DNA from 3 places in the Bovifimicola ammoniilytica genome. Region 2 is predicted to be linked to each of the others. Evidence: riboswitches for the same ligand, from Rfam matches in the RefSeq annotation. Region 2 holds a riboswitch; each other region holds the start of a gene.
What was found. A riboswitch is a leader RNA that binds a small molecule or an ion and turns the genes downstream of it on or off. The one in region 2 is predicted to bind cyclic di-GMP.

Region 1: another riboswitch for cyclic di-GMP. It lies ahead of OCV48_RS11005 (helix-turn-helix transcriptional regulator); the one in region 2 lies ahead of OCV48_RS03750 (hypothetical protein).
Region 3: another riboswitch for cyclic di-GMP. It lies ahead of OCV48_RS08840 (hypothetical protein); the one in region 2 lies ahead of OCV48_RS03750 (hypothetical protein).

Annotation. Positions count from the first base shown of each region.
Region 1 covers NZ_JAOQJN010000008.1:73,610-76,900, forward strand. The annotation lists gene OCV48_RS11000 (hypothetical protein) at 1-505, opposite strand, end outside; gene OCV48_RS11005 (helix-turn-helix transcriptional regulator) at 530-1,933, opposite strand; cyclic di-GMP riboswitch class I at 2,358-2,425, opposite strand; gene OCV48_RS11010 (response regulator) at 2,389-3,255, opposite strand.
Region 2 covers NZ_JAOQJN010000003.1:2,764-6,054, forward strand. The annotation lists gene OCV48_RS03740 (hypothetical protein) at 1-48, opposite strand, end outside; cyclic di-GMP riboswitch class I at 160-275, opposite strand; gene OCV48_RS03745 (Mbeg1-like protein) at 326-898, opposite strand; gene OCV48_RS03750 (hypothetical protein) at 885-1,655, opposite strand; cyclic di-GMP riboswitch class I at 1,768-1,884, opposite strand; gene OCV48_RS03755 (DNA gyrase/topoisomerase IV subunit A) at 2,244-3,291, opposite strand, start outside.
Region 3 covers NZ_JAOQJN010000006.1:1,854-5,144, reverse strand. The annotation lists gene OCV48_RS08845 (calcium-binding protein) at 1-1,038, opposite strand, end outside; gene OCV48_RS08840 (hypothetical protein) at 1,025-1,801, opposite strand; cyclic di-GMP riboswitch class I at 1,914-2,030, opposite strand; gene OCV48_RS08835 (Mbeg1-like protein) at 2,081-2,665, opposite strand; gene OCV48_RS08830 (hypothetical protein) at 2,652-3,291, opposite strand, start outside.

The sequences.
Region 1 (3,291 bases), on a different contig from region 2:
GCAGTATTGCTGAGATTATCCTGACACTTCCATTTGCAACCTTACCATCTTCACCAAATGTATCGTCATAAGCCCAGGTAACCGTATAGACACCGCTGCCCGCCTTACTTATCTCGATATCATACATATCTGCTTCTGCAACGGTGTAGACCTGCCAGCCATCTTCTTCCACACCATCTACTTTATCTCCATTAATTTTAGCCTCAATGGAATATCCAAACTGCGGAAGAATTGATATCTTATGCATATCAGCTTTTTCCACATTAACCATATTATCTGTTACCACGCAATCATCAACTTTAATGTATGGTCCAAAAGTATCTAATAATTCCAGTCCTGACTTAATGTTTACTGTTACCGTCTTAGGATTAACTAATCTTACATCTGCGCCTTGCACATTTTCACCTGATAGCATTGTCCCAAACACACATATCATAACTAAGCCTAGTAACCATGCCATTTTATTCTTAAATTTTAATGACTTTTTCTTCTTTGTCTTAACCATATTTCTCACCTGCTTTCTCATATTTTATACATTCTTTCTCCAATTATAATAAAACTGTATAAGACCAATACGTGATTTCGTATCAGTTTTATTATTCAAATTGGTTATATGTCTGTATAACACTGCTCTCGACATTGAGATTTTAACCGCTATATCCTGTACATTTTCATCAGAAATTAACAGCGTTTTCAGCACTTCACTTTCCCTTGGCGTAAGTGAGAATTTCTCACAGAATGTCCGGAATTTTTCTTCTTCATCTGCCTCATAAGTCACTTTTTCCTTTTCATCTGTATCTGTTTTTCTTTCAAACTGATTTGAATAAATATACAGAACAATACTTATCAACGCAAACAGGCATAAAGCTGTGATTATAATTAGCATTACGTCGTTCTTAAGCAGGGCAACTGACAACGCTCCCGTAAGTATGGCGCACAAATTATTAGTAGCACGCCCAAGTCCCGCAAAAAGTTTCGGGACTTTCGTATTCCCCGACAACTCTATAAATGCTGTAGAAAAGAACACAACAAAGAACCCTGCCGAGATGTAGAAAAGTATTAACCCAACTAAGAAAGGTCCTCCCAGTTCAGTAACTACGACACATATTGTAGACAACAGCGTTACACAATACATTGTAATATTCATATATTTTCGTTCACCAATATCATATATAAAGCCTGCCATCAGACCGCTTAGAGCAAGAATAAGCCGTGGCCATTGTCCAATATCGACGCTCCCGCCTGCGTGTACTAAAGTTACGGAAATATTTAATGTAGAGAAAATGCAGCTCATAAGTACAACTGCAAGTGTCAAGGCTACACCTGCAATTAAAGGGCTCTTCATATTTCCCATTCCATTTATGTACAATACATTTTCATCTGGTATATAATCTTCTAACTTCATAATCAGCACCACGAATACTGCTAGTGTCACTGCTACGAATACCGATTCTCCAAGTTCACTAAATACCAGATTATTATTAATAAACTGCATAAATATACCAAGTGCATACGCAATACCAATATTTTCTGCTAAATGTTTACGCTCGCTTATGACAACGCTGAATATATAATGAATCTCACCTCCTAATATTCCTAATACAGCAAACAACAGACACCCCGGCAGCAATACTGACATATACGAACTGTGCCTGCATATCGTAAAAATGCATATTATACCGGCCAATGCGCTTGCAAATGCCATAATGTATTTGCTGCTGCCACTTATGATTTTGTCCAGTATCGGATATAAGAAGAATCCCATACAGCTTGCTCCAAGAATATAGCTTTCTGCCAACACCACACTCTCTGAACTTGCAACATATGTCATCATATTGTCAAACATATATTCTGCGCCCAGAAATACAAAGTTGAAAAATGCCAATGCGACTACAGACAAAATTCTTTTTCTGTTTTCTAAATCTATCTTCATTCGTGTAGTGTTCCTCTCTTCTTAAATCTAATAATTAAAACTCAGATTTCAAACTTTATGCTTTATACTTCAACTTTCAAGTTTCAAATCTCTAATCTCTAATCTCTAATCTCTAATCTCTAATCTCTAATCTCTAATCAATATTATATATATTACAAGATTTATGTCTATATTATAAACAAATGTCACCCATATTCAAGGTGACATTTGTCTCTAACTGCAGTTTTTATAACATTTGTGTAGCTTTTGCACGATATTTAATTGTTCTATTTATATAATAACTTCTTTAATTGTTCCCACAACATTTATATTTTCTTATATCTTATTTTGGTATATTTTTAATCTTTTTCTTAAAGGCAAATTCTATCTAAAAATATACTATTATTCCAAGACACAAAAAAAGCTGCAATAAAACTTTTCGTATTATTGCAACCGAACTATCTATGTAATATACCTTAGACTTCTAGCTTTGCATCCATGCATTTCTCAATAATTCTCGTAACTATTTCCTTATCAAGTGGCTTTAAGATACAACCTGCAGGTTTTAATCTGATAATTGATGCAATATTTCTCTTTTCTGCAATCTTCGTTAAGAACACAACCGGAAGTTTCCTTAATTCCTCATCGTTTCTTATCATTTCCAGCATTATCCTCCCCTCACACAGAGGCATTTCATAGCTTAAAAACATCATATCCGGTCTGTCTTTTTCTAACATACGCATTGCCTGTAATTCAGTACCCGCTGCTGATACTCTGTATCTGTCTCCAATAATTGATTTCATATCGTTATAGATTTCATCATCATTATCTACCAGCAAAATATGTTTTCGTTTGTCAGCATCAGCTTCATTATCCAATTCAGCTTCATCCCATATATCCGTTTTGTTTTTAATTTTATCCTCATTTTCTATATAGTTACTTACATCTGATATATCTTTATGTTCTGCATTTTCATCTTCCGTTATATGCAATCTGTCCGCAATGCATTTCATAATATCCCTATTCTTAATAGGCCTATATAAATGTGTATACTGCGTTTTAGAATACAGCATCTCATACTGCATCGTATCTTCTTTTTTACCTATGGTAATTATAGGAATAGCTGCATGTACAATCGTCAGGATATAGAATAGCTTTGAACTTATATTCTGATAACAACTTATAAATACCACCACCATATCCGGTCTGAACATTCTAATCATATGCGATACATCTTCCGCATTCTTCATAGAACACAACTGAACCTGATACCGACTTAACATAGCCTCTTGTATACAATGGGCCGTATCATTAAAATCTGCTACAAATAAAATTCTTTTCATAATCGTCCCTCCTGATATTCAGTGGTAGTAGTTCTA
Region 2 (3,291 bases):
TGTTACAAATACTATCAATAGTAACATACTTTTTTTTATCTTTTTCATTCATTTCCTCCTATAATATTTATTTTCCTTTTCTTTTGTATTAATATCTTCTGCCCTCTTTTACTTCTTTTATGCTTTTTATTTTAAAATAAAAAAAGCATAACGAATACGTTATGCAACCTGACTATCTTAGGTATTATTATTCTAACAACTTTCTTTCCTCAATAACTACCCGTAGACTCCTGGCTTTGCGTCCATACATTTCTGTATGTTTGCCCTTTATCTCTCTTTTACTTTTACAGTATAATTTATTAACTTACTTTTTTCAACATTTTTTTCATTTCCAATACTTCTTTTCATACGCAATTGTCACATACTGTGCCTGATTTCCACCTGTCGAGTGTCCACATACAGTTATATCTATATCTCCATCCACATTATTTAATACATTTCTGGCAGCACTTATAGCATTATTATAAAACTCTACTGCAAGTTTTTGCTCTACTGTATCACACTCAACTGCCCCTTTCATATTACTAATCCATGTAGAATTACTATTAATGTTTCCATCTTCATCTTTATATTCATAATTTCCTGCTATATAATTTCCACAATATACAACATAAACTTCTGATGTTTCTGTATTTACAAAACATACTGATGATGTAGTATTATCACTACCACTAGGATATACCATTTGCAATTTCATTAATTCACTGTCATTTTCTATAAATGATATAATTTTATTCATTCCAAGCTCTTTATCTGTATATCCAGCTACTCCATCAAAGCAAGTTGTATATTTCTTCTCCTCTATTATCTTTACAATATCTTTAACATTTTTTTTACCATCAACATTATAGTATGCTAATGCCGATAAATATAATAACTGTTCATTACTTAGACTCATTTGTTTCCTCCTCTATAAAAAAATCTATTTCATCTGTTCCTTTTAGCATATTAAGTTTTTCGTATCCATTTTCCTTATATATTTTTTCTCTTTCTAAATATATTTTCTCTGGATATGATTCAATGTAGACAGAAATAACATCTTCTGATATTTTAGGTTTTAATATTTCAGTAATACTCTCTTCATAACCTATATTAAATTCACTTTCAGGTACCTCAATTTTATATATTATATATACTTGCTTATTATTCAATAAAGCGTCCAAATTATCATTTCCATTTTCTATATAAAAATCGCTTGCGAACCCACAGAAACCATCTATTCTACATATCTCATCCACATACACATTGCTAATAAATTGTTTTAAACCTGCCTTGTTAATTATATAATCTAACTCAACTTTCACATTTTCTTCCACTAATTTACACATATAATCGTCTGATATTACTTTATATGAATCATAATATCCATCTTTATCTGTATCTTCTTCACCATCTGGATACACTATAACACGATATTTTTTTTCTTCATCTGTAAGCACTCTAACTGTAGCGTAGCCTTTTCTACCAATAACTTTCTTATTCTGTACGCTACTAACAAGTTCAAAATCTTTCTGATATTTATTTTTCATATATTCCAATGCCAATTCTGCACACTTATCCTCATCCATAATCGGCTTACTTTCACAACCTGTAGAATTTATAATTACCGTTGCAAATACAACTATTGCTATCATACATTTTTTTATCTTTTTCATTCATTTCCTCCTATAATATTTATTTTCCTTTTCTTTTGTATTAATATCTTCTGCCCTCCTTTACTTCTTTTATGCTTTTTATTTTAAAATTAAAAAAAGCATAACGAATACGTTATGCAACCGAACTATCTTAGGTATTTATTATACTAACAACTTACTTTCCTCAATAACTACCCGTAGACTCCTGGCTTTGCGTCCATACATTTCTGTATGTTTGCCCTCTATCTCTTTTTACATTTACAGTATAATTTATTAACTTACTTTTTTCAACATTTTTCTATTCTTCACAGTTTCTAATATATTGGTTATCACAAATTATATTAATAAACTTATATTTGCAGCTTAACAAACATCTTTTAAATTATAAATGGGTAGTTATCAGAACCACCCATTTAATATCATTTCAATTATTAATTCAAATCATTTGCAACTTTAGAGTTAGATAACTCATTCTTGATATATGATGTGGAATTATTCACATCATATATCAAGAATTATGTCAAATATCTAAGTTGATAATTAGTATTAATCATTAACTGTCACCCTTAGCCCCTTAGTTTTGCAAACACTTCATCATGTGTATATCTTTTACTTCCTTGTTCCTTTTGCCCCACGTTTTAGAGTCTTTAACTTTCTTAAAGCCACTTCTTTATCATTATAATTCACAATCATATTGTCGCCTGCATCTAGCACATATACATTTGACACGCTGTCACCTGCATTAAGTTTTATTCCCTTGACACCGATAGCACCTTTCTTCTTCTCAGGTATCTCCTTTAATGAGAATCTCAGGAACATTCCTTTTTCAGTCTGAAGCACTACCATTTCGTTAGTCAGTATTTCTTCCGAAGGCTCATTGCCTGTGCTACCATTTTCACCTGTATTGCTATCAGGATTAGAATTGCCATTTACATCCGTTTCTGATAAATTTTCTTTTGATGAAGCTGTATCTGATGAGTTCTGATTATCAAGATTATCCATGAAACTCATTTGTGTGAAATTGTCTCCATAACCTCCTGTGAAGTCGTCTCCGAATCCACCACTGAAGTCATCTCCAAAACCATTATTAAAGTCATCATTGAAGCCGCCGCCTAAATCATTATCTAATCCGTTAAATTCTCCCATATCATCTGAACCACCGGATAACGCAACAGGATTATATGCATTTTCATAACCTGCCTGTGAGATTCCATCTTTAATGACTGCTGCCGTAACTGCGTCAGTTATAGCGACATTTACAAGTAAGTCTCCTGCACCTAACTTAGTTGCCATTACTGTTTTCTTAGTAACATTGAATTCGCTGCTGTCAACGAGTTTCATCATACCTGTCTTAGTAGTAAATAACAACTTTCGTTCCGCCATTTTCGAAGTATCCGTAATAAATATAATATTCTCATCTTTGCTGTCATAATTACCCAGATTATCAATCGGTGTTCCCTTATCTCTGAATCTGACAAATGGTATATCTATTACTTTTACCTGATGAAGATTACCGTTATCTGTGAAAATACAGATTTTATCCGTATTCATACATCTGAATACATATTTATTCTCTTTGTCGGCGGCTTCCTTATTTCTGTCATATGCTGTTGTGTCAATCGTTTTAGCATATCCGAATCTGTCCATAAGGAATACG
Region 3 (3,291 bases), on a different contig from region 2:
TTCATTGTTTATTAATTTGTTCCATGAGACCTCTGCATCATTCCCCTCTGCCATCATTTCATCAATAAACTTCCCAATTCCATCACTTGCATTTTCCATATTTATATTAAATATATTATTTGCAATAAATACAGATTTTGATGATATTGATTTTATTAAACGGCTAACAAAACTTGAATCTCCCTCCTCCTTAAAATTACCATTTTCATCTAACAATTCTGCTGGCATATGATAGCCAACTCCAAATGAATTCGGACTTCCAATGTTTATATATTTCTTTTTTATACCTGGAAGACTCTTTAATAAGGATCCCACAAAACTTACTGTTGGTTCATAACATATTATTTTATCTGATTTTTTTTCAATATCTTCCTTATATTTATTTATAAATTCGTTTGAAAAACCTTGTCCATCAAACGAAACACATCTATCAATATCATTATTCTGTAAATAATTTTTACCCTGATTCTTCTCATACGCAATCGTCACATACTGTGCCTGATTTCCACCTGTTGAATGTCCACATACAGTTATATCTATATCTCCATCAATATTATTCAATTCTTTTCTTGCCGCATTAATAGCATCTTCATAAAATTTTAATTCTCTTTTTGGCGACTCCGTATCTGATACACATGAACCTTTAACATTTTCTGTCCATTCACTTATATTTATCTGTTTCCCATCATCATCTCTTACTATATAGGGACTATCAATATAATTTCCACAAAAAACTACGTATACTTCTGATGTGTCCTTATTAATAAAGCAAACTGATGATGTAGTAGTATCTTTTTTGTCAGGATATATCAGTTGTAAATTCATTAACTCACTATCATTTTCTATAAATGATATAATTTTATCCATTCCAAGTTCTTTATCTGTATATCCTGCTATCCCATCAAAACATGTTGTTTTTTCAACTTTCTTTATATCATTTATAATACTTTTAACGTTTTTATTACTCACATCTACAGTATCAATATTGTAATATGTTAATGCTGATAAATATAATAACTGTTCATTACTTAGACTCATTTGTTTCCTCCTCTATAAAAAAATCTATTTCATCTGTTCCAATCAATCCTCCAATTTCTTCATATCCTTTTTCTTTATATATTTTTTCTCTTTCTAAATATGTTTCTTCTGGATAGGATACTATTGAAATAGATATGCTATCATCTGACATTTTAGACTTTAATATTTTCTTAAAATACTTTTCATAATCCTGATTAAATTCATTTTCAGGAACTTCAATTCTATATGATATACATACATTTGCATTTTTTAATAATCCATCTAAAGTATTATTTTCACTTTCAATATAAAAGCTACTTGCAAAACCGCAAAAACCTTTTATTTGACATATTTCATATACAGATATATCACTAATATATCTATTAACTCCCATTTCATTAGATAAAGTATCAAATTCTCTTTTCAAAATATTTTGTTTTACCAATTCACTCATATAGTCATCTGATATTACTTTGTAAGAATCATAATATCCATCATTATCTATATCTTTATCTCCGTCTGGATATAATATAATCCAATACTCTTCTTCTTCACCTTTAATTTTAACTATAACTCTTGCATAATTATCTGAACCAATATATTTTCTCATTTGCCTACTATCTACTACTTCAAAGTCTTTTTGGTATTTATTCTCCATATATTCAAGAGCCACTTCTGCACACTTGTCTGCATTCATTACTGTTTTTTTATCACACCCTGTAGCACTTATAATTACTACTGAAAATATCGCCACTATTAACATACTTTTTTTTATCTTTTTCATTCATTTCCTCCTATAATATTTATTTTCCTTTTCTTTTGTATTAATATCTTCTGCCCTCCTTTACTTCTTTTATGCTTTTTATTTTAAAATTAAAAAAAGCATAACGAATACGTTATGCAACCGAACTATCTTAGGTATTTATTATACTAACAACTTACTTTCCTCAATAACTACCCGTAGACTCCTGGCTTTGCGTCCATACATTTCTGTATGTTTGCCCTTTATCTCTCTTTTACATTTACAGTATAATTTATTAACTTACTTTTTTCAACATTTTTTTCATTTCCAATACTTCTTTTCATACGCAATTGTCACATACTGTGCCTGATTTCCACCTGTCGAGTGTCCACATACAGTTATATCTATATCTCCATCCACATTATTTAATACATTTCTGGCAGCACTTATAGCATTATTATAAAACTCTACTGCAAGTTTTTGCTCTACTGTATCACACTCAACTGCCCCTTTCATATTACTAATCCATGTAGAATTACTATTAATGTTTCCATTTTCATCTTTATACTCATAAGGACTATCTATATAATTGTCGCAATATACAACATAAACTTCTGACGTTTCTGTATTTACAAAACATACTGATGATGTAGTATTATCAATACCACTAGGATATACCATTTGTAATTTCATTAATTCACTATCATTTTCTATAAATGCTATAATTTTATCCATTCCAAGTTCTTTATCGCTATATCCTGCTGCTCCATCAAAACAAGTTGTTTTTTCACCTTTCCTTACACCATTTATAATATTTTTAACATTTTTATTACTCACATCTACAGTATCAACATTATAGTATGCTAATGCTGATAAATATAATAATTGTTCATTACTTAGACTCATTTGTTTCCTCCTCTATAAAAAAATCGATTTCATCTGTTCCAATCAATCCGCCAATTTCTTCATATCCTTTTTCTTTATATATTTTTTCTCTTTTTAAATAAGTTTCTTCCGGATATGATACTAAAGAAATCGATATTATATCTTCTGATATTTTAGGCTTTAATATTTCTGTAATATTCTTTTCATAATCCATACTAAATTCATTTTCAGGAATTTCAATTCTATATGTTATATATACATTTTCATTTTTTAATAAACCATCCAAAGTATTATTTTTCTCATTAAAACTGAAATCGCTTGAAAAACCCCAAAATCCTTCTATTTTTGATATGTTTCGTTCTGTTATATATATATCACTAATAAATTTATTAACTATTACATTCTTAACATTACTGTCCAATTCAACTTTAATTTTATTATTAACAATATCACACATATAATCATCCGATATTACTATGTAAGAATCATAATATCCATCTTTATCTGAATCATCATAACCATCTGGACACATCATAATTCGATATTCTTTTTCTTTTCCTTTAACTCTAACATCTACTTCTGCATATCCAGCTCTTCCTATAATTCTTTTCTTTTCTTGGCTATATGTTACCTCAAAATCTTTCTGA